DNA from 4 places in the Pectobacterium sp. HCp5_1 genome. Region 1 is predicted to be linked to each of the others. Evidence: predicted binding sites of a transcription regulator. Region 1 holds the regulator's gene; each other region holds the start of a gene.

Evidence for each region. Region 1 encodes PurR, which represses purine synthesis genes. Its sites were predicted from a motif close to CANGCAAACGTTTGCNTG; they were not measured.
Region 2: the regulator PurR is predicted to act here: its motif matches at 2,853-2,870, upstream of purE (5-(carboxyamino)imidazole ribonucleotide mutase).
Region 3: the regulator PurR is predicted to act here: its motif matches at 1,964-1,981, upstream of guaB (IMP dehydrogenase).
Region 4: the regulator PurR is predicted to act here: its motif matches at 2,648-2,665, upstream of Q3A88_RS06665 (NCS2 family permease).

Annotation. Positions count from the first base shown of each region.
Region 1 is NZ_JAUMIO010000004.1:207,994-212,803, reverse strand. Features, by position in the region: gene Q3A88_RS05120 (C40 family peptidase) at 1-278, shown strand, start outside; gene Q3A88_RS05115 (YnhF family membrane protein) at 495-584, opposite strand; gene purR (HTH-type transcriptional repressor PurR) at 974-1,999, shown strand; gene cfa (cyclopropane fatty acyl phospholipid synthase) at 2,201-3,352, shown strand; gene Q3A88_RS05100 (riboflavin synthase) at 3,449-4,084, opposite strand; gene Q3A88_RS05095 (MATE family efflux transporter) at 4,333-4,810, shown strand, end outside.
Region 2 is NZ_JAUMIO010000002.1:233,871-238,680, reverse strand. Features, by position in the region: gene Q3A88_RS02645 (HAAAP family serine/threonine permease) at 1-655, opposite strand, end outside; gene purK (5-(carboxyamino)imidazole ribonucleotide synthase) at 1,173-2,243, opposite strand; gene purE (5-(carboxyamino)imidazole ribonucleotide mutase) at 2,240-2,749, opposite strand; gene lpxH (UDP-2,3-diacylglucosamine diphosphatase) at 2,928-3,650, opposite strand; gene ppiB (peptidylprolyl isomerase B) at 3,661-4,155, opposite strand; gene Q3A88_RS02620 (DoxX family protein) at 4,577-4,810, shown strand, end outside.
Region 3 is NZ_JAUMIO010000011.1:19,262-24,071, forward strand. Features, by position in the region: gene guaA (glutamine-hydrolyzing GMP synthase) at 1-317, opposite strand, end outside; gene guaB (IMP dehydrogenase) at 436-1,902, opposite strand; gene xseA (exodeoxyribonuclease VII large subunit) at 2,074-3,468, shown strand; gene Q3A88_RS09970 (M4 family metallopeptidase) at 3,699-4,742, shown strand; gene Q3A88_RS09975 (protealysin inhibitor emfourin) at 4,739-4,810, shown strand, end outside.
Region 4 is NZ_JAUMIO010000006.1:71,158-75,967, reverse strand. Features, by position in the region: gene Q3A88_RS06685 (GntR family transcriptional regulator) at 1-152, shown strand, start outside; gene Q3A88_RS06680 (aspartate/glutamate racemase family protein) at 149-886, shown strand; gene puuE (allantoinase PuuE) at 901-1,860, shown strand; gene Q3A88_RS06670 (hypothetical protein) at 2,052-2,468, opposite strand; gene Q3A88_RS06665 (NCS2 family permease) at 2,880-4,235, shown strand; gene Q3A88_RS06660 (Na+/H+ antiporter) at 4,514-4,810, shown strand, end outside.

The DNA.
Region 1 (4,810 bases):
TCGTTAAGATCCAAATTCCACGCACCGCAAACGAAATGTATCACCTGCGTGACGCCGCTCCGATTAAAAAGAGCGAGCTGGAAAGTGGCGATCTGGTCTTCTTCCGCATCAATAATCGTGGCGCAGCCGATCACGTCGGGGTTTATCTGGGTGAAGGAAAATTTATTCAGTCGCCGCGTACAGGCTCAGATATTCGTATCAGCAAGCTGAGTGAAGATTATTGGCAGGAACACTACGTTGGCGCACGTCGCGTGGTGACACCGCAGACGATTCGTTAAGAGACAGGTTATATCTGGTATACCCTAAATAATTCGAGTTTCAGGAAGGCGGCAAGCGAAGGAATCCCGATGAACTTACTCAAGTAAGTGATTCGGGTGAGTGAACGAAGCCAACGCACATGCAACTTGAAATATGACGGGTATAAAGCGATTCAGACACGTTTTATGTAACATCAACGTGTCTGAATACCTAACCCGCCCAGAGGCACCGTTCGGTTAGTTCAGCACCGCAATAAAACTAAACGCGATGATCACAGCCAACGAGCCAACAGTTGTCAGCAAAGACATCTTCAGATCTGTATCCATGAATTACTCCTTATTAACGAACGAATTTTATCTGAAAGCTTCATCTGAAAAGACACCACCGTTCACAGCCAAACCCGTTTAGGTAGTAAAAGCCACAAATAATAGGGTTATTACGATTCTTTCATAATTGTAGCGAAAAATCTCGGACGAATGCATCACTAATAGTATAAATTAGCCCTTTCACTTTCATGATAAATCGGACACAATCCGCTGTTTATGAAAGCGCTGCGTATCAGTCGAAAAACGTCAACCCAGATCCCTTCGGTATAACATTCGGCATTCTCCTTCTGAAATCCTGTTTTTTAGCTTAGAAGAAGAACATTAAACGTAGGCAAACGATTAACAATATACTTACGTCTGTAACAGGTAAGTTCAGGAGTCATTTTTAGATGGCAACGATTAAAGATGTGGCAAAACGTGCTGGCGTTTCCACCACAACCGTATCGCACGTGATCAATAAAACACGTTTCGTCGCCGAAGAGACTAAGGCAGCCGTCAGGGCGGCAATTAAAGAATTGCACTATTCGCCCAGCGCCGTCGCCCGCAGCCTCAAAGTTAATCACACTAAATCTATCGGTTTGCTGGCCACATCCAGCGAAGCCCCCTATTTCGCCGAAATCATTGAAGCCGTTGAAAACAGCTGCTATGCCAAAGGCTACACGCTGGTGCTGTGTAATTCGCATAACGACATCGGCAAACAGCGCGCCTATCTTTCCATGCTGGCGCAAAAACGCGTCGATGGCCTGCTGGTAATGTGCGCTGAATACCCACCAGAGCTGTTGTCGATGTTGGAAGATTATCGCAGCATTCCGATGGTCGTGATGGACTGGGGACAGATGCACAGCGATTTTACCGATACGATTATCGATAACGCCTTTGAAGGCGGTTATATGGCAGGTCGCTACCTGATTGAACGCGGCCATCGGGATATCGGTGCCATCCCCGGCACTCAAGAACGCAACACCGGCAGCGGGCGCTACCTCGGCTTTTTGAAAGCATTGAAGGAAGCCGACATCACCGTACGCGACGAATGGGTAGTTCGGGGCGATTTCGAACCGGAATCCGGCTACAAAGCCATGCATCAGATCCTCGCACAGAAACAGCGTCCAACGGCCGTATTCTGCGGCGGCGATATTATGGCGATGGGGGCTATCTGTGCGGCTGACGAACTGGGTCTGCGTGTGCCGCAGGATATTTCGGTGATCGGTTATGACAACGTGCGCCACGCGCGTTTCTTTACGCCTGCGCTGACCACCATCCACCAGCCAAAGGAGCGTCTGGGTCAGTCCGCTTTCGCGATGCTGCTGGATCGCATTACCAGTAAGCGGGAAGATGCACACGTCATTGAAGTGCACCCGACGTTGATTGAACGCCGCTCGGTTGCAGACGGCCCTTACCTCGACTATCGCCGCTAGCCGCAGCCATTCTGTACAGACGATTTTCTTATTCCTACTGCTTCTCCTCTCTGCTTCAGCCAATTCTCTTGTATGCTGGTTGAAGCAGTTTTAAATTTAATACCGTGTTTCATTTTCTCTGGTGACAGCCGATACCTCGGCTGCGATAAGTGTTGTCCTGATGTGTTTTACGATACTTTTACATAAAGTTAAGGAGACATGATGGGTTTACCTTATACAGAAGAATGGGATCCTAATACCGCGCCCTGGTTCCACATCGTGCAAGACATGCTGGCCAGCGCGGATATCACCATCAACGGCACTCGCCCTTTTGACATCCGCGTGACCAACCCCAATTTCTTTAAACGCATCCTACGTGAGGGATCGCTGGGGCTGGGAGAAAGCTACATGGATGAATGGTGGGAGTGTGAACGGCTGGATATGTTTTCCCATCGCGTCCTGCGTGCGGGGTTGGATGCCAGGCTGCCCCGCCGTCTGCACGACCTGACGCGCGTCGCCCTCTCCCGCGTCACAAATTTACAATCCCGCCAACGTGCTCAGGTTGTCGGTAAAGCGCATTACGATTTAGGTAACGACCTCTTTACCCTGATGCTGGATCCCTATATGCAATACTCCTGCGCCTATTGGAAACAGGCACAGACGCTGGAACAGGCGCAGGAAGATAAACTCGCCATGATCTGCGAAAAGCTCCAGTTAACATCAGGGATGACGCTGCTGGATATCGGCTGTGGCTGGGGCGGACTGGCCGAATTCGCGGCACGCCACTACGGCGTTTCAGTGTACGGCATCACTATTTCCAGAGAACAACAGGTGCTGGCGCAGCGACGTTGTCAGGATCTGAACGTCACCATTGAACTACAGGATTACCGCGATCTCGATCGGCAATTCGATCGCGTGGTGTCAGTTGGTATGTTTGAACACGTCGGGCCACGCAACTATGACAATTATTTCCGCGTCGTGCGGCGTAATCTAAAACCCGATGGACTGTTTCTGCTACATACCATCGGGGCCAATAAGACCAATCCGCACATTGATCCCTGGATTCATAAATACATCTTCCCCAACGGCTGTATTCCCTCCATACAGCATATTGCGCAGGCAAGTGAGCCTTACATGGTGATGGAAGACTGGCATAATTTCGGTGCTGATTACGATCGTACCTTAATGGCCTGGCACGCTCGCTTTCAGCAGAACTGGCCACGACTTTCCACACGCTACACGGCCCGCTTCCGCCGGATGTTCAGCTACTATCTTAACTTTTGTGCAGGGGCTTTCAGAGCAAGGAAACTTCAGCTCTGGCAGGTCTTGTTCAGCACGGATGGGGTCGACGGTGGATTGCGCGTTGCGCGCTGACAGCATTGTGTGTTGACAGAAAGTCGTGTGCTGACTGAAAAGAGAAACCGGACGGTAGCAACGCCGTCCGGTTTACCAGAATGTGCAACGTAGGAATTACTCTTCCTTGCCGAGCTCGCTCGCCTGCTTGCTAGCTAAAACACGCTCGACCGTATCGACCACGGCCTGTGTCTGCGGGTCGATTTCGATATTAATCCGATTTCCCAGACGCTTCTGCCCCAGCGTGGTGCGGTTCAGCGTTTCTGGAATTAAATGCACGCAGAAACGTCCACGGGTCACTTCTCCTACCGTTAGGCTGATGCCATCAATCCCAACGAAGCCTTTATGCAGCACGTATTTCATCAGCGCTTCATCTGCCAGACGGAACCAAATTTGATGGTTATTCTCTGAAACCTGAATCTTAACCACTTCCGCCGTACACATGATGTGGCCCGACATGACGTGCCCACCGATCTCATCACCGAATTTCGCGGCTCGCTCAATATTCACGACATCACCTTCGTGAATATCGCCCAGATTCGTTAACCGCAGCGTTTCCTTCATGAGATCAAAACTGACACGATCGCCGTCAATGGCGGTTACCGTCAGGCAGCAACCATTGTGCGCCACCGAAGCGCCGGGCACGAGTCCTGGCAACAGGTCGGGCGGGAGTTGGACAACGTGCGTGCGAAAGTTGGATTTTTCTTCAATCGACACCACCGGCGCGGTGCCCTGAACAATACCGGTAAACATGCGGTTTGCCTCTTAAAAACAAAGAAATGACGTTGTGCAGTGTGCCCGATATTCCGCGGAAAACCAAACCGGAATACGGTACGTCAGACGTTATCGAAACCGCAGCGTAACAAAAAGAATATATTCTCTTTCAAGCTGGTTTACTTTTATTAAGTCGTTACAATAACGTTCTCGTTTTATTCTTGACGTTTTTCATATCCAGATTATTCATCCCGCTAGCAAAATTAAGTCATTCAAGGAAGGTATCCGTGCAACAGTATCTGACAGAAGCGCGTAAATTATCGGCGCTTGCTGTTCCTGTCATTATTGCGCAAGTGTCCCAAACGTCGATGGGTGTGGTTGACACCGTCATGGCCGGTGCTTATAGCGCCACCGATATGGCCGCCGTCGCCGTGGGAACCTCTATCTGGCTACCCGCCATTCTTTTTGGCCATGGCCTGCTGTTGGCGCTGACGCCCGTTGTCGCACAGCTCAACGGTTCCGGCCGACGCGATCGCATCTCTTATCAGGTGCGACAGTCCTTCTTCCTCGCCGCCATCATTTCGGTGCTTACAATGCTGGTGCTGTATCAGGGGGAATACGCCATTAACCTGATGAGCGACAGTTCGCCAGAGTTGGCTGCGAAAGCCATCGGCTATCTGCATGCGCTGCTGTGGGGCGTTCCCGGCTATCTGTTCTATCAGGTTTTACGCTGCCAGTGTGAAGGACTATCCAAAACCTACCCCG
Region 2 (4,810 bases), on a different contig from region 1:
AGAAAACCATCACCGGAATAGCCAACCATAATGTCGCCAACAGACCGTTGCCCGTGACGCTGGAACTCAAAGAAATGTTTTCAAAAACAGAAGTGTTCCAGTTTGGAATTAAATACAGCGCCAGCAACATCAGTACGGCAACAAATGGGTAAACCAGAATACTCATTGCCTTAACGATCATCGCTTCACCGAAGCGGACAATAAACATTAATCCGAGGATCAATATTAATGACAGCAGTGCACGTGGCGGAGAAGGCAAATGCAATTGGTGAGTAATAAAGCTATCTACCGTATTGGTGATGGCGACGCTATAAACTAATAGGATCGGATAAATAGCGAAAAAATAAAGCAAAGTGATTAATTTACCTGCACCAACGCCGAAATGTTCTTCAACGACTTCGGTAATATCTTCGCCACCTTTCTTGCCGGATAATACAAAGCGGCATAAGGCACGGTGAGAATAATATGTCATCGGGAAGGCAATCAGTGCCATGATAATTAACGGAATTAACCCACCAATACCGGCATTGATAGGTAAGAATAACACGCCAGCGCCGATGGCCGTGCCGTAGAGGCCCAGCATCCAGACAGTGTCGCTTTTACGCCATCCTGAAGCCTGTTCTAACACCTGGCTGCTATCTTGAATGGTGCTCATATACTGATCTCTCCTCGGTGAACATATTAATACTCTGTTACAAGAGTATTGCCACATGATGTGGATTATAAAAATTACAGTATCGGCAAGTTGCCGTTACGGAGTTTAAAAAACGAACGAGACATATTGCTAATTATGTCAGTAGGTCAATACTGTTTTGTGGCGGCATTCTATATCGTGGTGGTCAGCGAATAATATTGAGGCGATCACAGAAATGAATTGACGGGAAATATTTTAATAAATTTCCGCGCAAATTAAAATATCAATCCTGATACTTTATTTTAAATATTTTTAACGGCTCGTTATTGATACTTTATTTAATTTCCGAGTGATGAAAAATGAACAATAAATAAAATAAAGGGCAGATGAAATAATAAACGCAATTTTGCTGATGTCACGTGTAATGATGTTTTTTCTCTTTTGAGGACGTATCGATGGTGCGGTTCCTGCTGTTGCATCACATCAGATGAGAGCTACCCGGCAGATTGCAACCTGCCGGATAACGGTCACCGATCTGTCAGGCGGTGAGTTTTTCTTCTGCCCACGCCAGACCGCTGTGGTATTCCTCGGGTAATAGAGGTGCCAGCGATTGCAGCGTGCGTTGCAACTGTGCGGTGTCCGACGACGGTAGATTGAGGTGTCCAACTTTGCGACCAGGACGAACCTCTTTCTCATACCAGTGCAGATGTACCAGCGGCAGAGCCAGCCAGTCGATATTCACATCAGTGCCGATCAGATTGACCATCACCGACGGTGTTTCGACAACCGGTACCGGCAGCGGCAGATCCAGAATGGCGCGCAGATGCAGCTCAAACTGGCTGATGGACGCACCATTTTGCGTCCAATGTCCGCTATTGTGTACGCGTGGAGCCAGTTCGTTAATGAGCAGATGATCGCCGACGATAAAGCATTCCATCGCCATCACGCCCACATAACCCAGCGCATTCATGATTGCGGACAGCATCTGTTCAGCCTGCTGCTGCAACTGCGGATCGGGTTGAGGGAAAGCCACGCTGGTGCGCAGAATACCATCCTGATGCAGGTTGTGAGTGAGCGGGTAGAACACACATTTGCCGTGCGTATTGCGGGCACCCACCAGCGAGACTTCGCCGGAAAAGTTAATGCCTTGCTCAACGATACATTCGCCGTAGCAGTCAGCGGGCAGTGTTTGCTGTTCGCCATCGCGCAAGCGCCACTGTCCACGACCGTCGTAACCGCCGACGCGACGTTTAACGATCGCTAATTCACCCAATGAGGCGAAGACGTGTGGCCATTCATCGGCGCTCGCCAGCAGTTGCCACGGGGCGGTTGCCAGATTCAACGAGTCCAGCAGTTGCTTTTGCGTCAGGCGATCGGCCAGACGTGGGAAAATATCGCGGTTTGCAAACGCCGTGTGCTCAGCCAACTCGCGGGTGAGGGCGGTTTCCGGCCAGCGTTCGATCTCGGCGGTAATGACGCTGTTATGAAACGGAACCGACTCCGGCTCTGCATCCAGACCCACTGGGTAAACCGCAATACCTAGCGGTTCACCAGCCTGACGCAGCATTCTGCCCAACTGACCATTGCCTAATACGCAGACCGGTTTCATGCCTCCTCCCGCGGATCGGGATGAGAGAGCACATCATCGGTTTGCGCCTGACGCCAGTCTGCCAGTCGGGTGGCGATGCCATTGTCATGCAGGGCGAGAATTTGTGCGGCCAGCAGGGCTGCATTCGCTGCGCCCGCTTTGCCAATGGCCAACGTGCCGACCGGAATACCGCGAGGCATTTGGACGATGGAATACAGGCTGTCTACACCGCTCAGCGTTGAGCTTTGTACCGGCACGCCAAGCACGGGAACCAGCGTTTTCGCTGCCAACATACCCGGCAGGTGTGCTGCGCCGCCTGCGCCCGCGATAATCACATCAAAACCGTTCTGTGCCGCTTGCTCAGCAAAGCTGAACAGCTTATCCGGCGTCCGGTGTGCGGAAACGACTTCGGTATGAAAAGGAATGTTCAGCGTGGTGAGGATTTCCGCAGCAAACTGCATGGTGGCCCAGTCACTCTTTGAACCCATGACGATGGCAATTTTAGCCGGGGCAACGTTGGATGACATGCCTGTAACGCTCCTGTGATTGTACGTGTTCGTGACGCGTTCGCGTCGGCCAGACAGGGAGGGTCTGGCGTTGAGGGCGTAGAGCATATCACGCCATTATGGCGAGGAAAACGGTTGCGTATGCGGAAATGCTGGGGGAATAAGGTGAGAGACCGTTAAGTCAATGTCAGGAAACGCATTAAAATGGGAAGGAAATCAGTTCGATATTTTGTGGTGTGACCTTAATCATCGACCCTTCTTCATGCCAGGCACCCAGAACGGCACGACGACCAGAAGATTCGCCGAGATCGACCTGATGAATAGCCGGCCGGTGCGTGTGGCCGTGGATCATCGTCTTCACCTGATAATGCCGTAAGCGTTCAAGTACGGCGTCGTGATTGACATCCATAATCTGCTGCGACTTTTTCTGGTTTTCGTGCTGGCTGGTTGCCCGCATCTTCGCCGCAATTTTCATCCGTAATGACAGTGGTAATAGCAGGAAGAGTCGCTGAATGAATGGGTTGTGTACCCGACGGCGGAATTGCTGGTAATGCTGATCGTCAGTGCACAGGGTATCGCCATGCAGAATGAGGATCTTCTGGCCGTAGAGATCGAGCGCCGTTTCCGTCGGCAGCAGCGTTATTCCGCTTTGTTGGGCGAAACGCTTACCGATCAGGAAATCACGGTTGCCGTGGACGAAATAGCAGGGAACGCCGCGCTGATGTAAGGCATGCAGTTCCTCGGCGACAGTCGCATGCAATGGCTGGGGATCGTCGTCACCAATCCAGGCATCGAACAGATCGCCAAGAATGTACAGCGCATCGGCATGAATCGCATCATGGCGTAAAAAACGCAGAAAACCGGCGGTAATCGCCGGTTCATGAACACTTAAATGCAGATCGGCAATGAACAGCGTTGCCATGCAGGTCAGATTATTCGCTAACCGTTACGTGGGTAATCACCACGTCTTCTTTCGGTACGTCCTGATGCATGCCGCTGCGGCCGGTAGCCACGCCTTTGATTTTATCAACGACGTCCATGCCTTCGGTGACTTCAGCGAATACGCAGTAGCCCCAGCCATCGGCACGCTCTGAACGGAAGTTCAGGAAGTCGTTATCAACGAGGTTGATAAAGAACTGTGCAGTTGCAGAGTGCGGATCGTTGGTACGTGCCATCGCCAGCGTGCCACGGGTATTTTTCAGGCCGTTGTTGGCTTCATTTTTGATTGTCGCATTGGTTTCTTTCTGATCCATGCCGGGAGCGAAGCCGCCGCCCTGAATCATAAAACCATTAATCACGCGGTGAAAAATCGTGTTGTCATAAAAACCGCTGCGACAGTAGTTCAGGAAGTTTTCTACGGTAACCGGCGCTTTGTCTGCAAACGTATTAATAACGATATCGCCGTGGTTGGTATGAAGCGTAATCATAATAATGAACCCTAGATAGCCTTAGTGATTAAGAGTGCTGTTCACTAAAGGCGGTGAACAACAAGAGCGCTGTTATAGCATAACTGGTCGATTGAGTCAGTACTTCGCGCTTACTGCACCGCTGTTGGCGGTTGGATGGATGAGAAAATCGTATAAAAAGGTTTACTACTCTGATTTTGGTAGGCCTCAAATAATATGTGCGCTTAAGAATAGTGCGCAATAAGGTGTTAATCAGGCAATAGGGACTTTTAAAAACAAATAAATTGATCAAAAATTCAAATAATAGTTAATTAATTTGAATGAGATTTTTGTTGCCCCAGATCAATGTTTTGCGTAATCAACGTGTTCTTTTTTTATGGCTCAGATTAATCTGAGAGTAATTCTTATTCTTCATAAATAACTCTAAAGAGATAGGTGAACTATGCTGGGTATTCTGGATAGTGTTAATCGTTTATTAGACAAACCGGATTTTGGCAAACTGTTTTTGCGCGTATCTTTCAGCATTTTGATGCTGTTTCACGGCTGGCATAAGGTACACGGTGGAATCGGTGCCATTGAAGGCATGCTGACCTCGGCAGGACTCCCTGCTTTTGTTGGTTACGGTGTCTATGTTGGAGAAGTCATCACCCCGATTCTGATGATTCTCGGGATTCTT
Region 3 (4,810 bases), on a different contig from region 1:
CGCTCGTTGGAACCTTCAACGTGGCCACCCAGTTGCATCGCCATCGTCTGCATGCCATAGCACACGCCCAGTACCGGTACGCCAGCATTGAAAACGTATTCTGGCGCACGCGGGCTGCCAAACTCGGTGGTGCTTTCCGGGCCGCCTGACAGGATGATCCCGTTCGGATTAAACCCGCGAATCTGTGCTTCCGTGACATCCCATGCCCACAGTTCACAGTAAACGCCCAGTTCACGCACGCGACGAGCAACCAGCTGCGTGTACTGCGAGCCGAAATCCAGAATAAGAATGCGGTGTTGATGAATGTTTTGAGTCATGAGGAGCATGTTCCAAAAAGCAAAAGACAAAAGCGAAAAGTAAACCCAGCTAACCGCTCCGCCTTATGTAAAGGCAGAGCGGCGCGAAATAGTACAGGGTTTATTGCGTTAAATCACCTTATGAACCCATACGGTAGTTCGGTGACTCTTTAGTAATGGTAACGTCGTGAACGTGGCTTTCCTGAATGCCCGCGCCGCTGATGCGTACAAACTCAGCCTGCGTGCGCAGTGCATCGATAGTCGCGCAACCGGTCAGACCCATGCAAGAGCGCAAGCCGCCCATCTGCTGGTGAACGATCTCTTTCAGGCGGCCTTTATAGGCTACGCGGCCTTCGATACCTTCCGGCACCAGTTTGTCGGCGGCGTTATCGGTCTGGAAATAACGGTCTGATGAACCTTTGGACATTGCGCCCAGTGAACCCATGCCGCGATAAGATTTGAATGAACGCCCCTGATACAGTTCGATTTCACCTGGGGATTCTTCCGTACCCGCCAGCATGGAACCGACCATGACACACGCCGCGCCAGCTGCGATGGCTTTAGCGATGTCGCCTGAGAAGCGGATACCGCCATCGGCGATGACCGGAATGCCCGTGCCTTCCAGCGCTTCAACCGCATCAGAGATAGCCGTAATCTGCGGTACGCCCACGCCAGTCACGATACGGGTCGTACAGATAGAGCCAGGGCCGATACCCACTTTCACTGCACTAACGCCCGCTTCAACCAGCGCTTTTGCACCTGCGCCCGTTGCCACGTTGCCGCCGATGATTTCGAGGTTCGGGTATTTCGCACGTGTTTCACGAATGCGCTGCAATACGCCTTCGGAATGGCCGTGTGAGGAGTCGATCAGCAGGACGTCAACGCCTGCGGCAACCAGCGCATCAACACGCTCTTCGTTACCCGCACCTGCGCCAACCGCCGCGCCTACGCGCAGGCGACCGTGTTCGTCTTTACACGCGTTCGGTTTACGTTCTGCTTTCTGGAAGTCTTTTACCGTGATCATGCCGATCAGGTGGAATTGGTCGTCGATCACCAGCGCTTTTTCGACGCGTTTTTCGTGCATTTTTTGCAGCACGACATCACGCGCTTCGCCTTCTTTGACGGTGACCAGACGCTCTTTTGGCGTCATGAATGCGCTAACTGGTTTTTCCAAATCGGTAACAAAACGCACGTCACGACCGGTGATGATACCAACCAGCTCGTTGTCTTTTGCCACAACTGGGTAGCCAGCGAAGCCGTTGCGCTCGGTCAGCTCTTTCATTTCACGCAGCGTCGTTTCTGGCGTCACGGTTTGTGGATCAACCACAACGCCACTTTCGTGTTTTTTCACGCGGCTAACTTCTTCAGCCTGACGCTCAATGGACATATTTTTGTGAATAAAGCCCAGACCGCCTTCCTGCGCCAGCGCAATGGCCAGACCGGATTCGGTAACGGTATCCATCGCTGCGGACAGCATAGGGATATTCAGGCGAATGTTTTTCGTCAACTGCGTGGACAGATCGGCAGTGTTAGGCAGAACAGTAGAATGAGCGGGAATCAGGAGGACGTCGTCAAACGTCAGTGCTTCTTTAGCGATACGTAGCATGGGCAATATCTCACCAAGGTGGATGTAAGAATAGATAAAATATTGCCGTGGCATTATACAGAGCGTAATCGGTTGCCTCCAGCATTATTTTACTAAAATGCTTGATTACCTTTTTCAGGTAGGTAGTATCGATCAATTAAGTGACTGTTTTAAAATTTGATCTGGCTCACAATGTCTCAATTTCCCTCCTCTGCAATTTTTACCGTTAGCCGCCTGAATCAGACGGTTAGACAACTGTTGGAAATGGAAATGGGCCAGATTTGGCTCTCCGGCGAAATCTCCAACCTATCTCAGCCCTCATCCGGCCATTGGTATTTCACGCTGAAAGACGAACGTGCGCAGGTGCGCTGTGCGATGTTCCGCACCAGCAACCGCAGAGTGACGTTCCGCCCGCAAAACGGTCAGCAAGTGCTGATTCGGGCGAGCATCACGCTATATGAACCTCGCGGCGACTATCAGCTACTAGCGGAAAGCATGCAGCCCGCTGGCGATGGCCTGCTACAGCAGCAGTTTGAACAGCTCAAGCAGCGCCTCGCTGCCGAAGGGCTGTTCGACCAGCAGTTTAAGCAGGTTCTGCCCTCTCCCGCCAAACAGGTCGGCGTGATTACGTCAGCCAGCGGTGCCGCCCTGCACGATATTTTGCAGGTGTTGCAGCGCCGCGATCCGTCGCTGCCGGTGATCGTGTATCCCACGTCGGTGCAAGGCGCGGAAGCGCCGCTACAGATTGTTCGCGCTATTGAGCTGGCTAACCAGCGGGATGAGTGTGACGTATTAATCGTCGGGCGCGGCGGCGGTTCGCTGGAAGATCTGTGGAGCTTTAATGACGAACGGGTCGCCCGCGCCATCTTCGCCAGCTGCATTCCTATCGTCAGTGCCGTCGGCCATGAGACCGATGTCACCATCGCCGATTTCGTCGGTGACCTGCGCGCACCCACGCCGTCGGCCGCTGCCGAGTTAGTGAGTCGTAACCAACTGGAGCTCTTGCGTCAGATACAGTCCCAGCGCCAGCGTCTGGAAATGGCGATGGACTATTACCTTGCCCAACGCAATCGGGAATTTACCCGTCTGCACCACCGTTTACAGCAGCAGCATCCGCAGCTGCGACTGGCGCGTCAGCAGGCACAGCTGGTTAAACTGCGTCAGCGGTTGGATGACGCCATGCAGCAGCAGCTTCGGCAGACCTCACGCCGAAGTGAACGCTTACAACAGCGCCTGATGCAACAGCAGCCGCAAACCCGCATTCATCGTGCGCAGCAGCGTTTACAGCAGTTGAGCTATCAGATGCAAAGCGCAGTAGAACGTCAGTTGAATCAGAACAAGCAAAAGCTAGGCATCGCCTGTTCGCGACTGGAAGGCGTTAGCCCACTGGCGACGCTGGCGCGTGGCTATAACGTCACCACCGCCCCAGATGGTAAAGTGCTGAAAAACGTCGCGCAAATTTCCCCTGGCGAAACGCTGAAAACCCGTTTGCAGGACGGCTGGGTAGAAAGCCAGGTCACGACACTGGCTCCGAATCAAAATTCCGCGAAAAAGCGGCGAAAATCCTCATCCCCGACGCAAAAATAACGCGATCGGCATAAAATGCGCGAATGGGGATTTGTCCGAAAACAACGGCGATCCCCCATTCTTACCCCCGGCATCTGAACTATACTCATTCCCTGCTCACTAATTTATATTCACCGTTTTCACCGCACGGGTTATCAGCCTCTGCGCGGTGACGCGGATGGGATAAAAAGGCAGTGAGCTTTGTTGATCGTCTGTGTTACCCCTGATGAGCGTTTTCAAGGAGATGAGGTATGAAGTCCAGACCGATTTGTAGCGTGATCCCCCCTTACATTTTGCATCGCATTATTGCAAACGGCACAGACGAGCAGCGCCACTGCGCGCAACAAACGCTGATGCACGTTCAGTCATTAATGGTCAGCCATAATCCACGCCCGGAACCCCATGAGAAATTAGCCGCGGGGCAGGCAAATCGCAACATTCACGATGCTGAACAGCAACAGCTGCTGCCCGGCAAGCTGGTGCGCGCTGAAGGCCAACCCAGCAACGGTGATATCGCCGTCGATGAGGCCTATAACTATCTGGGCGTCACTTACGATTTCTTCTGGAAAATTTTCCAACGTAACTCGCTGGATGCCGAGGGACTGCCGCTGGCTGGCACCGTACATTACGGTCAGGATTACCAGAATGCTTTCTGGAACGGGCAGCAGATGGTGTTTGGAGATGGCGACGGCAAAATCTTTAATCGCTTCACGATTGCGCTTGATGTGGTCGCGCACGAACTCACGCACGGCATCACCGAAAACGAAGCGGGGCTGATCTATTTCCGCCAGTCCGGTGCGCTAAATGAATCGCTGTCCGATGTCTTTGGTTCCATGGTCAAGCAGTATCATTTGGGGCAAACCGCCGAGCAGGCCGATTGGCTTATCGGTGACAAGCTTCTGGCCGATGGTATTCACGGCATGGGGCTGCGATCGATGTCTCATCCGGGTACCGCGTATGACGATGAGCTACTCGGTATCGACCCCCAGCCCTCTCACATGAGTGAGTATGTGAACACGCGTGAAGACAACGGCGGTGTGCACCTGAATTCAGGCATTCCCAACCGGGCATTCTATCTAACAGCCATTGCACTGGGCGGCCATTCCTGGGAAAAAGCGGGTCGCATCTGGTACGACACGCTGTGTGATAAAGCACTGCCGCAAAATGCGGATTTCGAAATTTTCGCGCGCCACACCATTCAACATGCCGCTCAACGTTTTAACCACACCGTTGCAGATATCGTCATGCAGTCGTGGGAAACGGTAGGTGTGGAGGTACGGCAGGAGTTCTTATGAAAACGCTGCCAGAGCTCAACAACGATGCCATCATTGAGCTAGCGCGTGAAGGGGGATTCGCTTTTATC
Region 4 (4,810 bases), on a different contig from region 1:
CGTTACTACGGGATAAAAATGTCTCGGGGTTAGCTGAAGTGATGACGCAGCATTTTGATGACATTGTTGCCAGCCTGCGTTTCGACCGGGATGACAACGTGGAGCCGGATTTCCGCCGACTGTTCGGCCATATCAGGGAGAAGCTCGCGTGAAACCTTGCGTAATTCAGGTGATTAACCCCAACACCAGCCTTGCCATGACCGAAACGATCGGTGCCGCGGCTCGCGCTGTGGCATCGGCAGGAACTGAGATTGTCGCGGTGTGTCCTTCGCAGGGGGCGCCGTCTATTGAGGGGCATTTTGACGAAGCGATAGCCGCGATTGGCGTGTTGGAACAGGTGAAGCTGGGGAAAGCGCAGGGCGTTGACGGGCACATTATTGCCTGCTTTGGCGACCCAGGCCTGCTCGCGGCCCGTGAAGTGGCCAGCAAGCCGGTCATCGGCATCGCCGAAGCTGCCATGCATATGGCGACGCTGGTGGCAACGCGTTTCTCGATTGTTACCACATTACCGCGCACCGTCATCATCGCCCGCCATTTACTACAGCGTTATGGCTTTGAACATCACTGTGCTGCACTGCACGCGATCGATCTGCCGGTGCTTGCGCTGGAACAGGATAGCGGGATCGCACAGAACAAGGTGCGTGAATATTGTATACAGTCTCTGCGTCAGGATGGCGTGGGAGCGATTGTACTTGGGTGTGGTGGAATGGCCGATCTGGCGCAGGAACTGACGCAAGAACTGTCGATTCCTGTGATCGACGGCGTCAGTGCTGCCGTCAAGCTGATTGAGTCATTGTCGGCACTGGGATTGACGACCAGTAAACAGGGTGATCTGGATTACCCGATTGCCAAGCCGCTGAGCGGCATGTTTAGTACGCTGCGTTGAAAGAAGGGAAGGACATGATCACAGCACCTGCTGCAACGATGTACGGCATTGAGAGCGATTATCCGCGTGACCTGATTGGATATGCGGGACAGCCCCCGCATGCTAACTGGCCTGAAAATGCACGCATTGCCGTGCAGTTTGTATTGAACTACGAGGAAGGTGCGGAAAATAACGTCTTACATGGTGACGCCGGATCCGAGCAATTTCTGTCCGATATTATTGGTGCGGCGAGTTATACCGATCGTCATATGTCGATGGATTCGCTGTATGAATATGGATCACGTGCCGGTTTTTGGCGTATCCATAATGAGTTTCAGCGTCGCGGGTTGCCGTTGACGGTATTCGGTGTGGCAATGGCATTGGCGCGCAACCCCGCGGTGGTCGAGGCGATCAAATCGGCTAACTATGATGTGGTGAGCCACGGTTGGCGCTGGATTCATTACCAGCATATGGATATCGACGCTGAACGCGAGCACATGCATAAAGCCATTACTGTGCTGACGACGTTATTTGGTCAGGCTCCGCTTGGCTGGTATACCGGCCGCGACAGTCCCAATACCCGCCAGTTGGTCGTCGATAGTGGGAACTTTTGGTACGACAGCGACTACTACGGTGACGATCTACCATTCTGGATGCCGGTCAAAAAAAGCAATGGTGAGGTGCAGCCGCATCTGATCGTGCCATATACGCTGGAGACTAATGATATGCGTTTTGCCTCACCACAGGGGTTTAACAGCGGAGATCAGTTTTTCACCTATCTGAAAGACAGCTTTGATGTGCTCTACGAGGAAGGTGAAACTGCACCTAAAATGCTATCCATCGGGATGCACTGTCGTTTGCTAGGGCGGCCAGGCCGTTTTCGGGCGTTACAGCGTTTTCTGGATTACGTTCAACAGCATGAGCGAGTATGGATTTGCCGCCGTCAGGATATCGCCGAGCATTGGCGTCAGCATCATCCGTATGTCGCGCCGTGAAACTCAGAGAATACCGGAAACAAAAATGGCTACCGGATGGCAGCCATTTTAGGGTGGTTAACGTACTTGAGTACGATTAACGGAAGATAGCGTGGGGGTTAACACCGCGATAGGTTTTGCCCAACGCTTTTAATATTTGATTGATTTTGCGGACAACGCGCATCTTTTTTATCCCCACGATTCTTAAATAATTATTGGTTGAAAGTACCAAAGTTGATGTTGATGTTTTCAAACATAGCGATGATTTTGTTCAGCAGTTTCATGGTCATTTCCTCGTTGTTAGTTGATTTGTTTTCTGTGATGCTGTTCACGTTTTTAAGAATACTCGCACTGATACGGGTGGTCAACTTTTTTGTGATGCGAATCACAAAAAAATGAACGATCAGTTTGTGAGGAGTAAACCGCTGTTTTGATTTCCGTCTAAGAACCCTTTCTGCTTTTTCTTCATACTGACCCATTTTCAGCGAGTGGCCTGATTGAGCATTACCTGTACTGGCTGTGCGCTTCGTTATCGGACAGATGACGTGAGATAGGTAAATTGTCTCGATTAGCAGTTGAAATAAGCGCGGGTGAAGCGGGATAATCACGCGCTTCACATTGCCTGACACCGTCTTATCCAGCTTGTTTTAGCTCAGCCTGTTTTTGATACAGCAGTGTCTTGATATAGCAACGTTTTCCAGCTTTGCATCCAGCGAGTTAATCGTTTGCGTGCGGGGCTATAGCCTAAATAATTCGAGTTGCAGGAAGGCGGCAAGCGAGGGACAAATTCGTCGGGAACGAATTTGACCAGCCAAAGGCTGGCCTTCGGTGAGAGACAGGATGTCTCTCATTTAATCCCGATGAGCTTACTTGAGTAAGTGATTCGGGTGACTGAACGCAGCCAACACACGTGCAGCTTGAAGAATGACGGGTATATACGGTTCATGATGCGCCAGCGATGCTGGTGCATTCGCGGAGCAAGGCCGCGGGAACCGTCAGAATCGATCTTAAATAATAATGGCATTTCAGGGGATACCACCATGTCAAACACCACCCGTCAGGCAGGCTCACAAGGCTCGCTTGATGCTTTTTTCAAAATTACACAGCGCGGCAGTAACGTGCGTCAGGAAGTGTTAGCTGGCCTGACGACGTTCCTGGCGATGGTTTACTCCGTGATTGTGGTGCCGAGTATGCTGGGCAAGGCCGGCTTCCCGCCGGCAGCCGTGTTCGTTGCAACCTGTCTGGTTGCCGGGCTGGGATCGCTGCTGATGGGATTGTGGGCCAATCTGCCAATGGCGATTGGCTGTGCGATTTCGCTGACGGCATTCACCGCGTTCAGTCTGGTGCTGGGGCAACAAATCAGCATTCCTGTGGCGCTGGGAGCGATCTTCCTGATGGGTGTGCTGTTCACCATCATTTCCGTCACAGGCATCCGCTCCTGGATCTTGCGTAACCTGCCGATAGGTGTGGCGCATGGTACGGGGATTGGTATCGGTCTGTTCCTGCTGATTATTGCCGCCAACGGTGTCGGTCTGGTGGTAAAAAACCCGATTGACGGCCTGCCAGTCGCGCTGGGTGATTTCACTTCTTTCCCTGTCATTATGTCCCTGCTGGGGCTGGCAGCGACTATCGGTTTAGAGAAGCGTCGCGTACCGGGTGGTATTCTGCTGGTTATCATCGCGATCTCTATTCTGGGGCTGATTTTTGACCCGAATGTAAAATACGCTGGCTTCTTTGCGCTGCCAAGCCTGACGGCGGCTGACGGTTCGTCGCTGATCTTCAGTCTGGATATCATGGGCGCATTGCAGCCGATGGTTCTGCCGAGCGTGCTGGCGCTGGTGATGACCGCCGTGTTCGATGCCACGGGTACGATCCGCGCGGTAGCCGGACAGGCTAATCTGCTGGATAAAGACGGACAAATCATCAACGGTGGTAAAGCCCTGACCGCAGACTCCGTGAGCAGCATTTTCTCCAGCCTGGTCGGGACGTCTCCGGCAGCGGTTTACATCGAATCCGCAGCGGGTACGGCAGCCGGTGGTAAAACAGGCTTAACGGCAACCGTTGTCGGCGTCCTGTTCCTGCTGCTGCTGTTTGTGTCTCCGTTAGCGTATCTGGTGCCTGGCTATGCCACCGCACCCGCGCTGATGTACGTCGGCCTGCTGATGCTGGGCAACGTCTCCAAACTGAACTTTGATGACTTCGTCGATGCCATGTCCGGTTTGGTCTGTGCCGTATTCATCGTGCTGACCTGTAACATCGTGACCGGTATCATGCTGGGCTTTGGCGCGCTGGTATTAGGCCGCATCTTCTCCGGCGAATGGCGTAAACTGAACATCGGCACCGTGGTGATTGCTGTCGCGCTGGTGGTGTTCTACGCTGGCGGCTGGGCGCTGTAATTCTTTCCAATAGACCTTCTGGTGCCGTCCAGAAGGTCTGTCATTCCTCGTCTTTCCTTCCTCCTTCCCTTCTTATCATTTCCCACGCTAAATGCGATTTTATGTGTCTTTTTATTGGCGTTGGGTTGATGTTACTTGTGTGATAATCAATATTGTTATTAATTTTGATTTCGACCAGAAATCCATTTTCATACCGAGCTAAATGCGTTAAATATGGAAGAGCAGTCTGCTCGCTAGCAGGCAGAATTTTTTGATTTAGGAGTACGTCTAAGGAAAGCATGGAAATATTTTTTACGATTCTTATTTTGACCCTGGTTGTATCTCTGTCTGGGGTGATTACCCGCATTTTACCTTTTCAAATCCCTCTGCCTTTAATGCAAATCGCGCTTGGTGCCATCCTTGCCTGGCCCCATTTTGGTTTGCACGTTGATTTCAATCCCGAGCTGTTTATGGTGCTCTTCATTCCGCCGCTGCTGTTTGCCGACGGCTGGAAAACGCCGACGCGTGAGTTCCTGAGACACGGTCGAGAAATTATTGGTCTGGCGCTGGTTCTGGTCCTGATTACCGTGGTGGGC